DNA from 3 places in the Anaeromicrobium sediminis genome. Region 3 is predicted to be linked to each of the others. Evidence: riboswitches for the same ligand, from Rfam matches in the RefSeq annotation. Region 3 holds a riboswitch; each other region holds the start of a gene.
What was found. A riboswitch is a leader RNA that binds a small molecule or an ion and turns the genes downstream of it on or off. The one in region 3 is predicted to bind glycine.

Region 1 (7,198 bases), on a different contig from region 3:
TAGTTCAAATCCGTTATATTTAGTATCTATTTTTTTTATTTTCATCCTTAGTCACCTACTTTTTAGATTTAGCTCTCTTTAAGAAATTATGAAGTAGTTCCATTCCCTGCTCTGTAAGTATGGCTTCTGGATGGAATTGTACCCCTTCTATCATAAATTCCTTATGTTTTACACCCATAATTTCTCCTTCTTTAGTTAGAGAAGTAACTTCAAGACAGTCTGGTAACGTATTCTTATCTATGACTAGTGAATGATACCTAGTTACTTTAAGAGGATTGTTAAGTCCTTTAAACACGCCCTTATCAGTATGATCTATATTGTGAACCTTTCCGTGAACTGGTTCTAGCGCTTTTATTATTTTTCCACCAAATACTTGTCCTATAGTTTGATGACCTAGGCAAATCCCTAGGATTGGATATTTACCCTTAAGTTTTTCAACTACTTCTATACAAATACCAGCTTCATTAGGAGTACATGGCCCAGGAGACAGTACGATAATGTCTGGATTTAAATTTTCTATGTCCTCAATAGTCAATTCATCATTTCTTTTTACAACTACTTCTTCTTTTAATGAAGATAAATACTGAACTAAGTTATAAGTGAATGAATCATAGTTATCAATCATTAATATCAACTAAAACAGCTCCCTTATTTAATATGTGAGTTTTGGTAGTGTGTTTTTGAATTTTTTACATTCCTTGAGTGCCTTACAGTCTAAACATAATCTAGATTTTTTATCTGCTTCATAAATTATAAAATCTAAATCTGATTTTAATAAATCCTTATTTCTATGACTTTTTATAGCCTGCTTTATTAAACCTATTTCTTCCTGAGAAAATAAACTATCTTCAAGGATAGGCACACATAAATGAGCAGAGGCTACTGCATGGTCTATATTTTCCTCGTATTCCATAAACCTACCAATATCATGGAGTAATCCTGCTGCGTATATTATTTCCTTTTCTAAGGATAGATTTTTTTCTAATGAAAGAATATACGCTACTCTAGATACGTCAATAAAATGTTGTAGGGTATGACGGCAAAATATTCTGTCTTTTTCACACATGTTTATTCTATTTAAGTATTCCTTGTACTTTTCATTTTCTAATATTTTGTTTACTCTATTCATATGATTTCTCCTGAGTATTTAAGGATTTGTTAACAACTTTAATTTCTAAACTATCTCCCTATATAACTTACTTTGTCTAATTTTATCATTATTTATTATTTACAATCAATATAGATAAATTAATAACAGTAGAAAAGGGAATATTTATCCTTAAACCTATGAATTTAGATAAATTTTGACATTTTATATATTATAAAAAATACGTCAACAATTAGTCAACAAAATTAATATTGATTAACCATATGTGTTATAATACTAAAGAATAACATATAGGAGAGATAATATGGAATTAACTTTAATTGCAACGGCAACCTTTGGGTTAGAAAAATTAGTAAAAATAGAAGTGGAAAACTTAGGATATGAAGTAATAAAAGTAGATAATGGTAAAGTAGAATTTAAGGCAGAGGAAAGGGATATTCCCATATTAAATATGTGGCTTAGGGTAGCAGATAGAGTATTAGTTAAAATGGGAGAATTCAAGGCTACTACCTTTGAAGAATTGTTTCAAGGAGTTAAAAAATTACCTTGGCATGAATGGATCGGTGAAAATGACAAATTTCCTGTAAACGGAAAGAGTGTAAAGTCCACATTATTTAGTATATCTGACTGTCAGGCCATAACTAAAAAGGCCATAGTAGAAAAATTAAAATCTCAATATAAAGTAGATTGGTTTAAAGAAACGGGTGCAGAATATGGAATAGAAGTAGCTCTTTTAAAGGACATAGCTACAATTACCATAGATACATCTGGTGTAGGATTACATAAAAGAGGATATAGGGAGACGGCCAATGAAGCTCCCCTTAAAGAAACTCTAGCAGCAGCCATGGTAATGATAAGCAGATGGAGAGGGGACAGAGCCCTTATAGATCCATTTTGTGGTTCTGGAACTATAGCTATAGAGGCAGCTATGATAGGTAAAAATATAGCCCCAGGTCTGGAAAGAAGTTTCATATCAGAAAACTGGTCAAGAATACCAAAGCAAGCTTGGAAAGATGCTAGAACTCATGCCCTTAAATCTATTCGTCAAGATATTGAATTGGACATATATGCATCAGATATAGACCCTAAAACTATAAAGATAGCTAAAGATAATGCATATAATGCAGGTGTAGACGAGTGTATTAAATTTGAATCACATGATATGGGAAAGATCCATTCTGACAAGGAATATGGATATATAATCAGCAATCCTCCCTATGGAGAAAGATTAGGGGAGAAGGCAGAAGTTCAAAGACTTTATAAGAGAATGGGGAAGAGCTTTTCAAAATTTAAAACCTGGTCAAAATATATAATAACTTCTGATGAAGAATTAGAGAAGTTATATGGTAAGAAAGCAGATAAAAAGAGAAAATTATTTAACGGTAGAATTAAGGTAGACTACTACCAATTCTTTGGCCCAAAGCCACCGAAAGAATATTTTAATAATAAATAGATGAGATATGAAGGTTCTAGTTTTTTACTCATAAAAAACTAGAATCTTTTTTGCTATGGAGAGAAATTATATGTAAGCTAGGCTTATGTGGACCTACTACATTTCCATAAATCAAAACGTTTCACAGGCAAGTCACTATCAGACTATAGAGTGTGAATGTTATAGTTAGGATAGAAGGTTCATAATTGTTTGCAGCAAAGGATGTTCTGATGTTCCACCTGCTGAAAAATTTTTGATTTATAAAAACTTGTAGGTGCTATGATTTATGGAGCTTACAACTAAAAGGTATATACGTCTCAAAAATGTATTTTTAAATTTGTAGTTGCGTTACATTTTAGAATTGTGTTATAATTCTCTACATAATTTCATAGTGCCGGTTGAAGATAGCGGAAGTTTTTGCGACCGTTATGGGACGGGCCTCTGGAGAGACTCATATGAGCACCGAAGGGGAAAGCCAGCAATGGTGAAACTCTCAGGTAAAAGGACAGGGGATAATTAATAATGAAAAAGGGTGTATTCCTATGGATACATACTTATTTTTCATTTATAATTTTACTTTCTAGAGACCGATCATTTTGATTGTGTCTCTTTTATTTTTAAAAAAATTATATTCAATAAAAGAGGAGATGTGTTTTATGAAGGGCGTTATTACAGTAATAGGAAAGGATAAGGTTGGTATAATTGCAAAGGTTACTTCTGCTTTAGCAGAAAACAATATAAATATTTTAGATATTAGCCAAACTATTTTGCAGGATTACTTTACCATGATTATGATTGTAGATTTAAAAGATAGGAAAGATTTCTTTAAAGATATAAAAGACAATCTTGAAAAAGTGGGTAGAAGTATAGGTGTTTCTATTAAAATACAACATGAAGATGTATTTGATTCTATGCACAAAATTTCATAATGGGAGATGATGACAATGAGTAAATTTAAAAATATAATGGAAACAATTCAAATGATTGAAAAGGAAAAACTAGATATTCGAACTATTACCATGGGGATATCCTTACTAGATTGCTGCCATACAGATGGAAAACAATCGCGGATTAAGATTTACGATAAAATTACAAGATATGCAGAAAACCTAGTAAAAGTGGGAGAAGAACTTGAAGCAGAATATGGAGTACCTATTATAAATAAGAGGATTTCTGTAACCCCCATATCATTAGTTGCCCAAACAAGCAATGATAAAAATTATGTAGAGTTTGCAAAGACACTAGATGAGGCGGCAAAGGCAGTAGGCGTTAACTTCATTGGTGGTTTTTCAGCCCTTGTTCAAAAGGGATATTCAAGGGGAGATAGGATTCTTATAGATTCAATTCCAGAGGCCCTTTCTGTTACAGAAAGAGTGTGTTCTTCAGTAAATATTGGAGACACCCGGTCGGGTATAAATATGGATGCAGTTGCCCATATGGGTAAAATCATTAAAAAGACAGCTTATCTTACGAGGGATCAAAATAGTATAGGATGTGCTAAGCTTGTTGTTTTTGCTAATGCAGTAGAAGATAATCCTTTCATGGCAGGAGCCTTTCATGGAGCTGGAGAAGGGGAATGCGTCATAAATGTAGGTGTAAGCGGACCAGGAGTTGTAAAAGCAGCACTAGAAAAGGTAAAGGGTGCTCCCTTTGATGTGGTGGCTGACACCATAAAGAAAACTGCATTTAAAATAACGAGAATGGGAGAATTAGTAGGGAAGGAAGCCGCAAATAGGCTGAATGTTCCCTTTGGAATACTAGATTTATCCCTTGCACCAACTCCTGCTATAGGAGATAGTGTGGCAAGAATTTTAGAAGAAATGGGTATTGAAAGCTGTGGGGGACACGGTACTACAGCGGCCTTAGCCCTTTTAAACGATGCTGTTAAAAAGGGAGGAATTATGGCTTCTTCCCATGTGGGTGGATTAAGTGGAGCATTTATCCCTGTTAGTGAAGATGAGGGAATGATAAAGGCTGTAAAATCTGGTTCACTAAATATTGAAAAATTAGAGGCAATGACGTGTGTCTGCTCAGTAGGTCTTGATATGATCGCCATTCCTGGCGATACTCCAGATGAAACTATTTCAGCTATGATTGCCGATGAAGCGGCTATTGGAGTAATAAATCATAAAACAACTGCCGTAAGGATTATTCCCGTTTATGGTAAAGGTCTCGGAGATGAAGTAGTATTTGGAGGTCTTTTAGGAAGTGCTCCTATTATGGCCGTAAGTAAATTTAGTAGTGTTGATTTTATAAATAGAGGAGGAAGAGTTCCAGCCCCAGTTCATAGCTTCAAAAATTAAGGGAGACTATTATTTGTTTTTAGAATATATAGGGTAACGGAATGGGATTAGGCTTGAAAATTTGATTTTATAAGCCTAGCCCTATTTTCATCTGCCAAAACGGCATAATAATATAAAAGGCTAATTAATCACTTTTTTGGCCAAGCCTCATATTATATAAGTGAGAAGGGACAACTTATTCTCAAATATTTATATAAAAAGGAGGCGATAGGGATGACAAAACCATTAGATCCAAATATCATCCCTAAATATGTTAATCAATTGTTTATTCCACCTGTATTTAAACCTACCATTGTAAAAGATCCGATTACAGGTGAAGATATAAGTCATAACTATACAATTAGTATGACCCAATTTATGCAACAGCTCCTTCCGCCTATGTTTCCTATGACAACTGTCTGGGGATTTGAAGGTACTGTGGAAGATCCGTGTATAGGTGAGATTTCTTGTTTCCGTAGTACACCAGGTGCTACCTTTGAAGCTGTTCGAGACATACCCGTAAATGTGCAGTGGGTAAATAACATTACCGAACCAAATTTGTTTGCGGTAGATCCAACACTACATTGGGCAAATCCTAATAATATGCCAAGACCAATACCACCATTTTTACCATTTCCTCCAGGATATGCTTTAGCCCAGAGTCCAGTTCCTCTTGTGGTACATTTACATGGGGCAGAGGTTAGATCTGATTCAGATGGTCATCCAGAGGCATGGTTTACGGCTGGAGAGGAAAAAAAAGGTGAGGCATTTTCCAAGTCCCGTTTTACCTATCAAAACACACAGGAGCCAACTACACTTTGGTATCATGATCATGCACTAGGAACCACACGTCTTGGCGTATATGGAGGCTTCGCTGGAGCCTATCTACTAAGAGATCCAAACAATAAAATATCTCCACTTCTTCCAAGTGGCCCCTATGAAATGCCTATAGTTATTCAGGACCGTTCATTCAATGAAGATGGTTCATTATTGTTTCCTAGCAATGGCGTCGTTCCTGATGTTCACCCCTATTGGCGTCCCGCATTTATAGGTAATACTATTATGGTCAATGGAAAGGTATGGCCTAATTTGAATGTGGAGCGTAGACAATACCGATTCAGGGTCATTAACGGATCTAACACCCGAACCTATAATCTGAAGCTTTCAAATAATCAGTCCTTTATTCAGATTGGTTCTGACGGAGGATTTCTACCTTTCCCTGTTACGTTGACTGAGCTACTACTTGCACCAGCAGAGCGTGCTGACATCTTGATTGATTTTTCAATGTTAGAACCTGGAACAAATATCATTATGACTAATAATGCACGTGCTCCTTTCCCAAATGGTCCAATACCAGACCCGGATACTGTTGGACAAATTATGCAATTCACTGTACTTGATACACCTGTAGTACCACCAAATAAACTTCCAGCAGAGTTGAATAAAATACCTGTACTGACTCCAGATGTGCCTAAAGAGGTATTAACTCTAAACGTGATATTCAGGCAACCTACAATGCCTCTTGAATTATTACTGGATGGACAGGTGTGGGGGGCTCCGGTTTCAGAATTGCCTATAGTAGGATCAACGGTGGAGTGGGAAATAGTGAACCTTACGGGTGGTGCACATCCAATTCACATACACCTAATACAGTTCCAAGTTTTAAATCGTCAAAACTTTGATAGTACAAAATACCGTGAAGAATGGATCAAACTTAATGGTGAACCTCCTCTTCAACATCCAACCATATCATTGCCTGTTGAACCTTTCTTGGAAGGTAATCCGATTGATCCACCACCAAATGAGCGTGGATGGAAAGATACTGTTTTAATGATGCCAGGACAAGTTACTAGACTTAAACTTCGCTGGGCACCGCAGGATGCTAATCCTAAAAAAGTTAAGCCCGGGGTAAATTTATTTCCATTTGATCCTACCTTTGGTCCTGGATATGTATGGCATTGCCATATAATAGACCATGAAGACAATGAAATGATGAGACCACTTAAGGTTGTTGATTGTCCTATACCTGTAGCTAACCCTCAGTCCTGTTGCCAAGTTATGGTGGAGGGAGACACTCAATTAGTTCCTCCTGCATTAAGGGATGAACCTATTGTTCATGAAAATGCAGTTTATGCTGAAATTGAAAAGGTATGCCCTGAAAAAGTTGTTATCAGTGGATTCATTCGCAGGACTATCACCTATACTGCCCTTTTGGACAATGGAATTGAACAAGAAAAAGAAATTGTAGATGATATTCCTTTCCAATGTGCAATTGATCGAGAAGATGCTAACGAAGGTGATAAATTTAGAATTACAGGTGCAACCATATTATGTGAAGTTTTTGCTCGTACTCAAAATTTTGGAACAGATCCTAAT
Region 2 (7,198 bases), on a different contig from region 3:
TGTAGGAAGTCCTAAAACTCTTTGTCCTATAGCTAATCTTCTAGCCTTAGTTGTATTAAGTTTTGTGAATTTTACTTTTCCACTAAACTGCTCAGCTAAAGCTTCAATATCTGGCATTAAAGCCTTGCATGGCTCACAACCATCACTCCAATAATCTACTAAAACAAAACCATCTGATTCTAAAACTTCTTCTTGGAAAGTATTCTTATCAACAGCTAACATTTTGTTTACCTCCTTTTTATTCTCCAAAATTGTGTTCAATATATTTCTCTGCAGTTACAGCTGCAATTGCACCATCTGCTGCCGCAGTGATTACCTGTCTTAATGATTTTACTCTAATATCTCCTGCTGCAAATACACCATCAACGTCTGTGTTCATATCATCATCTGTCATAATGTATCCACCTTCGTTCATCTTAACTTTACCTTTATATAATTCACTTATAGGTAAGAATCCAATGAATGGGAATACTCCAAATGTACCATCATCTTCGTGTGCTTCATACTCAGTTAATTCACCAGTTTTAGTGTTTTTGAATACTATAGACTCAATAATTCCATCACCTTTAATCTCATCTACAGTAGTATCCCACATAAACTCCATTTTATCATTCTTAAATGCTTTTTCTTGAATTGACTTAGCAGCTCTTAATTCATCTCTTCTATGTACAATTGTTACTTTTCTAGCAAATTTAGTTAAGTACATTGCTTCTTCTACTGCAGAGTCTCCTCCACCGATTACGAATACTTCTAAGTCTGTAAAGAAGTCAGCATCACAAGTTGCACAGTAAGAAACTCCCTTACCTGTTAATTCTACTTCACCTTTGCATCCAATCTTTCTTGGTTGTGCTCCAGTTGCAATGATTACTGCCTTTGCATGGTACTCTTCTTTTTCACCTTTTAAAACTTTAACTTTTCCAGTGAAATCTACATCTACTATTGAATCAATTTTCTTCTCTGCTCCAAATTCTTCTGCTTGCTCTACCATTCTTGCAATTAAGCTAGGTCCTGTTGCATCTGCAATTGATCCTGGATAGTTAGCTACTTCATTTGTAGTAACTATTTGTCCTCCAACTTTACCCTTTTCAAGAATTAATGTTTTTAACTTTGCTCTTGATGCATAAAGCCCAGCAGCTAATCCAGCTGGTCCTGCTCCTACTATTACCACATCATATAAGTTTTGCATTTTAATCCTCCTTAAACTTTACTTTTTTCTTACTATATAGCACTCTTTATTATTGACAAATCAATGACTTGAAAATCTTCTAAAATACTTTCTGTCCAATTAGGAGTTTTCCTATCATTTATTAATTTTTTAGCACTTTCTAATGAATTCTCTATAATCATTAAGGATTCCATATCTAGTTTAGCCACTTCTTTTGAAATCAATACAGATTTATAAGGAGTTTCATTTGGTTTAATACTTGATGATAGTGGATGTGTAAGCAACTTATGTCCCCCATGAATCTTATCTCTAACTAATTCTAGTACTTTAATGAAATCCTTTTCCTTCATGTAAATAGTATCTATTTCCTTGGAAAATTCTTCATTCACTTTTGGGTTATTCGTCACTAATATTCTTTTCATCTCATCCTCCAACTTTCTAAAAAGTCACAATCATTTTTATTTTATGACACTTTTGAATAAAATAAAAGCATGGCAAATAATTATGCCACGCTTCTCTGTCGTAAACCTGAGAGATTCTCCCCATAGGGGATTGCTCCTTCGGTGCTTTTTATTTAAAAAGCTTTCCAGAGTTCTGTCAGAGTACGGTCCTTTTGCCTGAAAAATTCACAAACCAGTTGGCAATAACATAGTTTGTTTGTCCCTTCGGCGACTAATTTTAGTTCTCTCCCACACCCATCAATCAGAAATCGATTTTTTTATACAATTTTTTCTATGTCCTTATCACAATTTCATTATAGAACAAAGTTTAAAATTTATCAATATCTTTTTTATGCAAGTATGCAAGTTTTTTTTACTTTAAAAATATAATCCCGATTAGGCTTGGTCCAGTATGCGTGCCTATTGTAGGCCCTATGCGACTTTCAAGGATTTCCACAGGTTTTAACTCTTCTCTCACTTCTTCCTTCATTTTTTCGAAACTTTTTTCATTTTTACCATGTATCAGGGTAATTGAACCTATTTTTCCATCAAGCGACATACTTCTACACATATCTATCATTTTCCTTATTATTTTTTTACTACCCCTTACTTTATCCATAACTTCTATTTCTCCACCCTCAATATGTAATATGGGTTTTAAATTTAATAAATTTCCTATCATGGCTTTAGCAGGACTTAATCTTCCACCTTTTTTTAGATATTCTAGAGTTTCTACAGAAAATAATACTTCCACCCTATCTATCATACTATTAATTTTTTCAATTATTTCTTCTTTTGTTTTACCTTCTTTAGCCATTCTAGCTGCCTCTACAGCCATCATTCCACATCCATAGGATAGTGATAGAGTATCTATCACATGAACTTTCTCTGGATCTGTTGCATCCTTAGCTATTAAGGCCGATTGATGAGTTCCACTTACCTTTGAGGATCCATTTATAATTATGATTTCATAACCTTCACTTAAATATTTTTCTATTTTTTCAATATATGCACTAGGTATAACTTGCGCTGTTTTAGGAAGTTCTGTACTTTTTTCCAACTTTTCAAAAAATTCATCTATAGTTATTGTCACCTGATCTTCATATTCTACTTCTCCAAATCTTACTTTAAGGGGTAATACACATATATCATATTTTTGGGCTACTTCTTTGGGAATGTCAGACAAACTATCTGTTATTATTTTTATCTTCATGAAATATGCTCCTTTCATTTTGTACCTACTTATAGATAATCTTATTATTAGGATTTGTCTTTTACAACATTTTTTATTTAGTATGTTAAAATTTTAATATTCTAATTAAAAAAGTGTAATAAGGGTCCTAACCCCTATTACACCTATTTTATATTATCTATCTGGAAAATCTAATACGGCAAAGGCAATCTTAGCTGTATGATCTCCTATTCTTTCTAAATTGCTTATAATATCTAGGAATATAACTCCAGAAGATGTAGTACATTCTTGTCTATTAAGTCTACCAATGTGGCTAGCTCTTAATGATTTTTCCATATGATCTATTTCGCCTTCTCGTTCTAATATTCTTCTTGCTGTATTTAAGTCAGCTGTTTCTAGGGCTAAAATAGATTCCTTATAAGACTTTAGAACTCTCTCGTGCATCTCTTCTAATTCCTTGATACCTTTATCACTAAATACTAATTTATTGTCTTTCTTATATACGGCCAATTCTGCAATGTTATCTGCATGATCTCCAACTCTTTCAATATCGTTTATAGTATTAAACATTCCATCTACAATTTCATGTTGTCTCGCTGATAGGGATGTATTTGATAATTTAACTAAATATTCTCCTATGGATCTTTCCATATTATTTATAATCTTTTCAAGCTTAAAGGCTTCTTTAGCAATTTTTTCACTACCCTCAAAGAATGCTTTTATAGATAACTCATAACTTTCTAACACTATATTTGCCATGTTTAATATTTCTTTATTTACCTGAACCATAGCTATTGATGGAGTTTCTAACATTCTATCATCAAGGTACTTAATACCCTTTTGCTCTGTTTCTTCTATATCTTGTATTGGTATTAGCTTATTTGCTAATCTAACTAATAGTGGTGCAAAAGGTAATAATATTAATGTATTCGCTATATTAAATATAGTATGGGCATTTGCAAGCTGTCTCTCTGGAAGTGAAGTCATCTTTGTAACAAAGTCTATTGTAAGACCTTTAAATGCTATCATAAATAAAACTGTACCTGTTACGTTAAACATTAAATGTATAATTGCGGCTCTTTTAGCAGTTTTATTAGCACCAATACTTGACAACATAGCCGTTACACAGGTTCCTATGTTTGTACCGAATAAAATCGGAAGTGCTGCCTCTATAGGTAGTAAACCTTCACTAGCAAGGGCTATTAATATACCCGTTGTGGCACTTGAACTTTGGACTACTGCTGTTATAAAGAATCCTGTGAATATGGCCATTAAAGAATCTACAAATGTATGATTTCCAAAAGAAAGAAGCATGTCTTTAAATCCACTATACTCTCTTAATGGCTTTACTGAATCCTTCATTAAATCCATTCCGATGAATAATATACCAAAACCAATTAATATTTCTGCCATGTTTTTGATCTTTTTATCATTGGCAAATAACCAAACCCCTACACCTATTGCTACAACTATAGGAGCTATCTCACTTAATTTTAGGGACGCTATTTGAGCTGTTATGGTTGTTCCAATATTTGCTCCCATAATAACTCCAGTTGCTTGAGTTAAATTCATTATTCCAGCATTTACAAAACCTACAACCATTACAGTTGTTGCACTTGAACTTTGGACTACCGCCGTTACTATAGCACCAACGAACACACCCATAATTCTATTACTAGTCAGGATTTCTATAATCCTTTTCATTCTATCTCCGGCAGATTTTTGTAAACCATCTCCCATAATGCTCATTCCATAGAGGAATAAACCTAATCCTCCTAATACTCCAAAGAGAATTTTCATTTGCTGACCTCCTAACAATATTCTATGTTTTATCTAGATTAATAATATAATATTTAACTTCTTCTTTTGTTAAGAGAATGTTAAATTTATTAACAGAATGTCAATTTTATTAATAAATTGTAAAATAAAATCACATTTTGACAATAAATCGTAGTTTATACTAGATCTTTAAATCCAAGTTGTCTTAAAACTTCGTATAAAACAATATTTACAGAATTAGATAGATTAAGGGATCTAGCCTTCTCATTCTTTACCATAGGTATTTTAATACAAGTGTCCATATGTTTATTTAATATGTCCATTGGTATTCCAGCCGTTTCTTTACCAAACATAATAAAGCAGTCTTCTTCATAAGTCATATCCGTATAATATGACTTTGCCTTTGTTGTTCCAAAATAAATCCTTTTACCCTTGTTTTTCTCAAAGAATTCTTCCACATTCTCATAAATATGTAAATCTAATAAATGCCAATAATCTAATCCTGCCCTCTTTAGATGTTTATCCTCTATAGAGAATCCTAAAGGTTTTATAAGATGCAAACTTGTTCCCGTTGCAGCACAAGTTCTAGCTATGGTTCCTGTATTTGGTGGTATTTCTGGTTGATATAATACTACATTAACAGGCATATTTTTTCACACCCTTCTTATTTTATTATGATTTTTCACCCTATTGATTATACCATATAGGTTAAATAAATCTATTTATTTTATTTTTTACCCTTTATATTTCCTAAATGTTCTTTAAATCTATTTTCCATTTTGTTGTTTGAAGGTTCATAATATATGCTATTCTTAAGTTTTTCAGGTAAATATTCTTGCTTAACATAATTACAAGGATAATCATGAGGATACTTATATTCTACTCCTCTCCCAAGTTTAGATGCTCCTTTGTAATGGGCATCCTTTAAATGGAGAGGTACATCACCTATGTCCATTGTATCTATATCCCTCAATGCCTTATTTATGGCATTCATTGCTGAATTGGATTTAGGTGCACTGGCAAGTAGTATGACAGCTTGTGCTAATGGAATCCTAGCCTCTGGAAACCCTAACTTCATAGCAGCTTCTACACAATTATTTACTATGGTTATTCCATTTGGGTAGGCAAGACCTATATCCTCTGATGCTATTACTAATAATCTTCTACATATGCTAAGTAGGTCTCCCGATTTTATTAAGCGGGCTAAATAATGTATAGCAGCATCTGGATCACTTCCCCTTATGGATTTTTGAAAAGCGCTTAGGGTATCATAGTGATTATCACCAAATTTATCGTATTTGAACCCACTAGTCTGAGTACATTCCTTTGCCAGATCCATATCTATTCTGATCACCTTATCAGTACCTGAATAGGCTGCTAACTCTAAATTATTAAGACCTCTTCTCAAATCCCCATTGGCTACCCTTGCCATATAAAGTAGAGCATTCTCATCATAGGTTATTTCTTTTTTTGTATATTCCTCTAATATATTAATACCTCTTTTAAGTCCCATTAATATATCTTCTTCTTCCAATTTCTTAAATTCAAATATACTAGAGCGGCTTAATATGGCACCAAATATGGTAAAATAGGGATTCTCTGTAGTACTAGATATAAGAGTAATTTCACCATTTTCTATAAATTTAAGCAATGATTGCTGTTGCTTTTTATTAAAATTTTGAATCTCATCTAAATACAACAAGACTCCACCAGCTGAAAACATACTACCTAACTCTTTTATTATGTCTTTTATATCACTTATGGATGCATTAGTAGCATTTAGCTTATAAAGCCTTTTATCTGTTTTATTGGCTATTATATTTGCCACTGTAGTTTTTCCTGTGCCCGGTGGTCCATAAAATATCATATTAGGTATATGACCATTCTCTGCTAGTCTTCTCAGAAGTTTACCTTCTCCCAATATATGCTTTTGTCCTACCACATCTTCTATGGTGTCAGGTCTTATCAAATCGGCCAACGGTCTCATATTATCACCTTTTTTCCTATTAATTTATGTAACAAAATAATCTATTATGGTTCTTGTATATTAAGACACACTTAAATACTATCTTAACATACAATGAGGTGTAGCATATGGCTGAAGTAGTTATGTACGGTTATTAATCCAAATTTAGCTATTAATAAAGAATTGGGTCTCCCCAATTCTTTATAATTTTTAAATTACTTATTAAACTTTAGAAATTTCTTTTCCTTCGTAAGAACTCCCCTCGAATAGGAAGTTGTATACGTCTTGTGTTTATTATAATAGGCCTTTAGATTATAAGGACCCCTATTGTATTCAGATAATATCTTATTGTAGTTCTCTCCGTAATTTTTCTTAAGTATACTTAAGTATATGGTACCTAATCCAATATTGTATTCTGGATCGTAAATTTTACTTGGATCATACTTTATTCCAATTGATTTTCCAAATTTATTTGCCAACCATTTTTCTGTGCTAGGAATTACCTGCATATAACCCCTATCTTCATCAGCACCTACTTCATACTTATTAAAATTACTCTCCTGTTTTATTACAGCTAATATTAAAGATGGATTTATATTAAACTTTTCTGAATAAGCCACCACTACAGCAGCAGCCTCCATATCTAGCGGAGTGTT
Region 3 (7,198 bases):
TTTTCTAACGTTTGAACTAAATTAGGCTTTATTGCATCCCTAAGAAGTAATGCTAATGCTCCTGTAGCCTCTAATTCACCTGCTGTTACAGGCTCGTTAGCATAAGTGTATCCTATTATCATCCTAGATAATCTTTCTTTTAAATCGTCCATTCCATTGGCAAGACATAATATTGCCATTATTTCTGAAGCAACAGATATATCGAATCCATCTACTCTAGTAACTCCATTCCCCTTTGGTCCAAGAGCTACTGTAATCTCTCTAAGGGCTCTATCATTCATATCTAGCCCTCTTCTCCAAGTGATTCTCTTCGGGTCAATACTTAACTTATTTCCTTGGTGTAGGTGATTATCAATAAGAGCTGCCATAAGGTTGTTAGCTGTAGTTATGGCATGTATATCTCCAGTAAAATGAAGGTTTATATCATCCATAGGAACTACCTGCGCATATCCTCCTCCTGCTGCTCCACCTTTAACGCCAAAGCATGGTCCTAATGAAGGTTCCCTTAGGGTAGTTATGGCCTTTTTACCAATCTTATTTAATCCCATACTAAGACCTACATTAGTTGTAGTCTTTCCTTCTCCTGCTGATGTGGGGTTTATGGCTGTCACTAATATGAGTTTTCCATCTTCTTTTTCTTCTAATCTCTTACACAGATCTAAAGATAATTTTCCCTTATACTTGCCATATAATTCTACGTCATCTTCGCTTATTCCTAGTGTCTTAGCAATTTCCAATATGGGTAACATAGTTGCTTCTTGAGCTATTTGCACATCAGTTTTCATAGGTAGACCTCCCTTATCCATTCCACTTTAATATAAGTTTTCTAGCTGCCCTTGCCTCATCAATTCTTCTTACTGGGGTATTATATGGTGCACCCTTTAACATTTCTGGGTTTTCTTTAGCTTCCTCTGCAATTTTTATCATAGTTTCAATAAATCCATCCATAGTCTCTAGACTTTCCGTTTCTGTTGGCTCCACCATGATAGCCTCATTAACTATAAGTGGGAAATATACAGTTGGTGGATGATATCCATAGTCTAATAATCTCTTAGCTATATCAAGGGTTGATACTTGTAGACTATCTCCTAGACCACCTAATACAAATTCGTGCTTGCATACTTGATCTATTGGTAAATAATAATGTTCTTTTAATTTATTCATCATGTAGTTTGCGTTTAATACGGCTATCTCACTAACTTCTTTTATGCCTTCCTTACCCATGGCTAAGATATAAGTGTAAGCCCTTAACATTATTCCATAGTGACCATAGAATCCTTTAATTTTTCCTATTGACTCTGGTCTATCATAGCCTAGGATATATTTATCATCCTTCTTCTCCACTACAGGGACTGGTAAGAATTTAGCTAAATGCTCCTTAACTCCCACAGGTCCACTTCCTGGACCTCCTCCACCGTGAGGAGTTGAGAATGTCTTGTGTAGATTATAATGCATTACGTCAAATCCCATATCTCCCGGCCTTGTAACTCCCATGATGGCATTCATATTAGCCCCATCATAGTATAATTGACCGCCTGCCTCGTGAACTAAGTCTGCTATTTCTTTAATATTTGTTTCAAATAATCCTAATGTACTTGGATTTGTTAACATTAACCCTGCTATTTCATCACTTAAAGCTTCCTTTAAGGAATCCATACATACAGAGCCGTCTTCATTTGATTTAATTTCCACAATTTCATATCCAGCTACAGCTGCAGTAGCTGGATTAGTACCATGGGCAGAATCTGGAACTATAATTTTAGTTCTCTTAAAGTCATTTCTGCTATCATGATATGCTTTTATTAGCATAAGACCTAGTAACTCTCCATGGGCTCCAGCTGCCGGTTGTAGAGTTACCTTATCCATACCTGCTATTTCAGCCAGCATTTCACCTAAGTCATATATAACTTCAAGGGATCCTTGAACTGTACTCTCAGGTTGATATGGATGGACCATACTTAGTTTCTCCATACCCGCCACGTCTTCATTTATCTTTGGATTATACTTCATAGTACAAGAACCTAATGGATAGAAACCCGTATCTACTCCATAGTTTTTATTAGATAAATTAGTAAAATGTCTAACTACATCTAACTCACTTACCTCTGGTAATTTTAACTCTTCTTCACTTAAAAACTCCGCTGGGATTATACTTGATAAATCCTTACCCGGCACATCATTTTTAGGAAGTTTATATGCTTTTCTACCAGGTTTAGATATTTCAAAGATTAAATTATCATAGTTTCTCATTATAACACCTCCAATACACTTGAAAGTTTATCTATTTCATACTTAGTTCTCTTTTCTGTTACACAGAACATTAAACTATTTTTATATTCTTCATAGTCTTTACCTATTTCATATCCACCAAGAATACCTTCTCCCAGTAACTTCTCATTTACCTTAGTACTATCCATATCACTAGTAAGTACAAACTCTTTAAAGAAAGGTTTATCAAATACAGGTTTAAACTTACCACCCTTAGTTATTTCTTCAAAGGCATAGTGTGCCTTTTGAGCCGACTGCATAGCCACTTCCTTTAATCCTTCTTTACCTAAAGTAGTTAGATAAATAGTTGCCATTAACATATTTAAACCTTGATTTGAGCATATGTTAGATGTAGCTTTAAATCTTCTAATATGCTGTTCCCTAGCTTGAAGAGTAAGAACAAAGGCTCTCTTTCCATCTGCATCTACAGACTCTCCTACTATTCTACCTGGCATCTTTCTAGCTAACTTTGACTTAGTTGCCATAAATCCTAAATATGGACCTCCAAGGTTTAGTCCATTTCCAAAGCATTGAGCATCTCCTACTACAATATCTGCTCCCTGTGATCCTGGATTCTTTAATATGGCTAAAGACATTGGATCTACAGAAGTTATTAGTAACCCCTTATTTGCGTGAACTATTTCTCCAGCTTTAGAATAATCTTCTATTATTCCAAAGAAGTTAGGACTTTGGATTATAACCCCTGCCGTTTCCTTGCTTACTAGAGATTTTAAATGTTCTAAATCCGTAACTCCGTCTGTCATATCCACTTCAATTACTTCTAAGTTTCTATATTTCATATAAGTATTTAACACTTTTCTAGTTTCAGGATTTACAGTTTTAGATACTAAAACTGATTTACGTCTAGTATTTGCGCAAGCCATTATGGCTGCCTCTGCACAAGCCGTTGCACCATCATACATGGATGCATTAGATACATCCATTCCCGTTAAATCACTAATCATAGTTTGATACTCAAATATAGCTTGTAACGTTCCCTGGCTTATCTCCGGTTGATAAGGTGTATAAGCAGTGAAGAACTCAGATCTTAAAACCATGTGTTTTATAATAGTAGGAATATAATGATCATATGCTCCTGCTCCTAAAAAGCATGTTAAATCATTTATACTCTTATTTTTACTTGCAATTTCGTTCATATGATTAAAGATTTCTATCTCTGACATTCCCTCTTTTAAGTTGAGCTCCCTACCTAACTTAAGTTCTTCTGGAATATCACTAAATAAATCATCTATAGATTCTGCATTTATTTCGTTTAGCATATATTTTCTATCTGCTTCTGTATTAGCAATATATCTATGCATAGGCTACCTCCTCCATACTTTATAGAAACTAATTTTTAATGGCTTTCACTTTCACAAAATGCCTTATAGTCTTCATGATCCATTAAACTGTCTAATTCTGATAAATCGCTGATTTCAACCTTTAATATCCAGCTTTCATAAGGACTATTATTTAAAAGTTCCGGTGAATCTTCTAATTCTTCATTTATTCCTGTAATCTTTCCTGACACAGGCATGTAAGAATCGGATGCAGCCTTAACAGATTCAATAACACCAAATACATCTCCAGCATTTAATTCATCATCAACCTCAGGCATTTCCACATAAACGATTTCCCCTAGGGCATGTTGAGCATAATCTGTAATTCCTATAGAAGCTTCATTTCCCTCTACCTTAATCCACTCATGATCCTTTGAATAATAAATTCCTTCTACTATTTTCACAATAAATTCCTCCTTAATAACTTTTTCTAAATATAATAGTCCATAACAACATCCATATTTAGATTGTTTTTAATTTTCTTAATTTTATTGAGCTAATATAGTTTTTTAAACCTATCTTAGCTTTTATTTCTTATAGTTCTTAGTGTAAAATCTCTTACTTACCACTTGAGCCTTTAAAATTCTTTTTCTCACCTTTATTTCAATAGGTGTACCTAGTTTTGAATACTCTATAGGAACCATGGCAAATCCTATATTCTTCTTAACTGTAGGAGCAGCATATCCAGTAGTTACAAATCCTATTTCTTTTCCATCTGCCCATACTTCATAACCATGTCTAGGAATTCCCTTATCTAACATTTCAAAACCTACTATTTTTCTCTTTAATCCTTCTGCCTTCTGCTTAACCAAAGCTTCCTTTCCTATAAAATCGTCTGTGTCTAACTTTACAAAGAATCCAAGGCCCGCTTCTAATGGAGTTATATCCTTAGTCAATTCATTCCCATAAAGGGGTAATGTAGCTTCAAATCTTAAAGTGTCCCTAGCTCCTAGACCCACTGGTCTTAGCCCTAGATCTTTTCCCTCTTCCATAAGTTTTTCCCAAACCATTTCTGCATTGTCATGGTCTAGGTATATTTCAAAACCATCTTCTCCCGTATATCCAGTTCTTGAAACCAAACAGCTAGCTCCGGCCACATTCACATTTCTCTTACAGTAGAAAAACTTTATCTCGGTCAAATCTGTATCTGTTAGTTTTTGTAGTATTTCTTGAGCATGAGGTCCTTGTATGGCCAATTGAGATAACGCCTCTGATATATTCACAACATCTATATCATATCCATCTGAGTTCTTCTTCATCCAGTCAAAATCCTTATCCACGTTACTAGCATTTATTACAAGGAAAAAATGTTCTTCATTAAATCTATATACTAATAAATCATCTACCACTCCACCGTCTTCATAGCACATAAATGTATATAATACCTGATTATCCTCAAGGGCAGATACATCATTAGTCACTAAATTTTGTACGAATTTAAAGGCATCCTTACCCTTAACTTCCACTTCTCCCATATGAGATACATCAAATAGACCAGCCTTATTTCTAGTAGCTTCGTGCTCTGGAGTGATGCCCTCATATTGGACTGGAAGTTCCCATCCTGAGAAGTCTATTATCTTTCCTCCGTGCTTTCCATGGGCATTGAAAAGAGCCGTTCTTTTAAGATTTGACATTTCGTTTCCCCTCCTTAAATAATTCTTTTATCACACTAAATATGATTCTCATCTTCTATGCATAACATGTAGTCTTGTTTATATTTTTGAAATTAAAAAGAGAGATATAAAGGCATGACAATTTTTAATGCCTCCATATCCCTCTGTCCTTTTTTACCTGAGAGCTTCTACACCCTATGGTGTATTTCCCCTTCGGCGTGGAAACTATCCAACTTTCCAGAGACCCATCAGATAACGATCCTTTTGCCTGAAAGTTTCTGTGAAAATTTGGCTTTTTCCACATTGCTTCTTCGGCTATCTTTAAAGATATCTCACGCTATCCTCATTTGGATAATCATATTTTATTATTTGTATTTATATTACAGTACTTTTCTGAATATTTCAACAATTGATATTAACTTAACACATTTGAAACTTCTAGAAGTTATTACAAATATAGTCAGGAAAATAAGAATCCATTTCCATGAACTAATTGTAATAACTAGGCTTTATCCTATTAAAGTCTTATGTGGCCCATATTTTTTCTAATACCATTTTATGTGGTTTTCTCTATTTTATAGGCATAATTTTCATTTTTTCTCATTTCATTTACCTAGTTAGTAGTTTTTTTGACACTTTTGTGTTTTTTATAATTTCTCTACTTCATTCCCCTAGCCAACATATGAGTATAGGCCCTTAAAATCATTCTATAATTACCATAAAAGCCTTTTATCTTACCTATAGACTCTGGCCTATCATAATCTAATATATACTTATCATTAGCCTTGTGAACAATTGGTATAGGCAAGAATTTAACCAAATGTTCCTTCACCCCTATAGCGCCACATCCAGAATCATAATAATTTCCAAAAGCCCTATTTAAATCAAAGTGAATCATGTCAATATGTCCATAGGAGAAATCCATAATTTCATCAATCGAATTAATATTCCATCCATTATAAAGTATTAATCCACCTATATTGTGAACTAATTCTTCTATTTCTTTTGCCTTTTTTAAATCTAACGCAATTGAATTGGTAAGCATAATAGCAGCTATTTTATCATCTAATAACTCTTTTAAGGAATCTATACATATACTTCCTTCTTCATCTAGTTGTACTTTTACAACTTCATATCCGGCTAAACACAATATGGACTTGCTATTTTTATAGTCCACATGAGAAACTATTATTTTAGTCCTTTTAAATTCTTTTATACTATTATAATAAGCCCTCATTAGCATAAAGCTTATAAGTTCTCCATGTACTCCTGTCATTCCCTGTAGGCATACCCTATCCATACTCAATGCCCTACTTAGGATTTCATCTAATTTATATATTACTTCAAGGGACCCTTGAACTGTTTCAATTGACTGATAAGGATGAACCATGCTAAATTCTTTCATAGCTTCTAAATCCTCATTTATCTTGGGATTGTTCTTTATGCTATGAAGTTCAATTTCATAGTCTTCTTCTACTTTATCATCCTTATGGAACAAATTAGTAAAGTGTCTAATCACATCTAATTCACTTACTTCTGGTAAATCTAGTTCCTGATCACTCAATAATTCTGGCGGTATTATATTTGATATATATTCATCACTTATATTCTTTTGTGGAAGTAAATAAGCCCTTCTTCCAGGTTTAGATATATGAAAAATTGATTTATTATAATTATCCACTATAAGGCCTCCAGTATCTTTGAAAGTTTATCTATCTCTTTTTTGCTTCTCTTTTCTGTTACACAAAGCAATAAGCTGTTTTCTAATTCATCATAATCCCTTTGAACTTCATATCCTCCAATGATTCCTTTCTTTAATAGTTTTTCATTTATTTCACTAGAATTTAAATCACTAGTAATCATAAATTCCTTAAAAAAGGGTCTATTAAATACAGGTTTAAATTTACCACTCTTAGTTATTTCATCAAAAGCATAATGGGAATTTTTCACACATTGAATTGCAACTTCCCTTAAGCC

Region 1: another riboswitch for glycine. It lies ahead of CCE28_RS17040 (ACT domain-containing protein); the one in region 3 lies ahead of gcvT (glycine cleavage system aminomethyltransferase GcvT).
Region 2: another riboswitch for glycine. It lies ahead of CCE28_RS04435 (GrdX family protein); the one in region 3 lies ahead of gcvT (glycine cleavage system aminomethyltransferase GcvT).

Annotation. Positions count from the first base shown of each region.
Region 1 covers NZ_NIBG01000020.1:10,212-17,409, reverse strand. Annotated here, with positions in the region: gene pabB (aminodeoxychorismate synthase component I) at 1-45, opposite strand, end outside; gene CCE28_RS17055 (anthranilate synthase component II) at 56-634, opposite strand; gene CCE28_RS17050 (HD domain-containing protein) at 653-1,129, opposite strand; gene CCE28_RS17045 (THUMP domain-containing class I SAM-dependent RNA methyltransferase) at 1,413-2,561, shown strand; glycine riboswitch at 2,972-3,059, shown strand; gene CCE28_RS17040 (ACT domain-containing protein) at 3,197-3,469, shown strand; gene CCE28_RS17035 (PFL family protein) at 3,485-4,843, shown strand; gene CCE28_RS17030 (multicopper oxidase family protein) at 5,231-7,198, shown strand, end outside.
Region 2 covers NZ_NIBG01000002.1:324,126-331,323, reverse strand. Annotated here, with positions in the region: gene trxA (thioredoxin TrxA) at 1-222, opposite strand, end outside; gene trxB (thioredoxin-disulfide reductase) at 239-1,186, opposite strand; gene CCE28_RS04435 (GrdX family protein) at 1,219-1,587, opposite strand; glycine riboswitch at 1,761-1,867, opposite strand; gene CCE28_RS04430 (DegV family protein) at 1,979-2,818, opposite strand; gene CCE28_RS04425 (Na/Pi cotransporter family protein) at 2,972-4,597, opposite strand; gene trmL (tRNA (uridine(34)/cytosine(34)/5-carboxymethylaminomethyluridine(34)-2'-O)-methyltransferase TrmL) at 4,753-5,223, opposite strand; gene CCE28_RS04415 (replication-associated recombination protein A) at 5,304-6,563, opposite strand; gene CCE28_RS04410 (lytic transglycosylase domain-containing protein) at 6,758-7,198, opposite strand, start outside.
Region 3 covers NZ_NIBG01000023.1:5,801-12,998, reverse strand. Annotated here, with positions in the region: gene CCE28_RS18045 (formate--tetrahydrofolate ligase) at 1-785, opposite strand, end outside; gene gcvPB (aminomethyl-transferring glycine dehydrogenase subunit GcvPB) at 799-2,250, opposite strand; gene gcvPA (aminomethyl-transferring glycine dehydrogenase subunit GcvPA) at 2,250-3,590, opposite strand; gene gcvH (glycine cleavage system protein GcvH) at 3,626-4,012, opposite strand; gene gcvT (glycine cleavage system aminomethyltransferase GcvT) at 4,136-5,242, opposite strand; glycine riboswitch at 5,384-5,464, opposite strand; glycine riboswitch at 5,468-5,568, opposite strand; gene CCE28_RS18020 (PLP-dependent aminotransferase family protein) at 5,880-6,902, opposite strand; gene gcvPA (aminomethyl-transferring glycine dehydrogenase subunit GcvPA) at 6,902-7,198, opposite strand, start outside.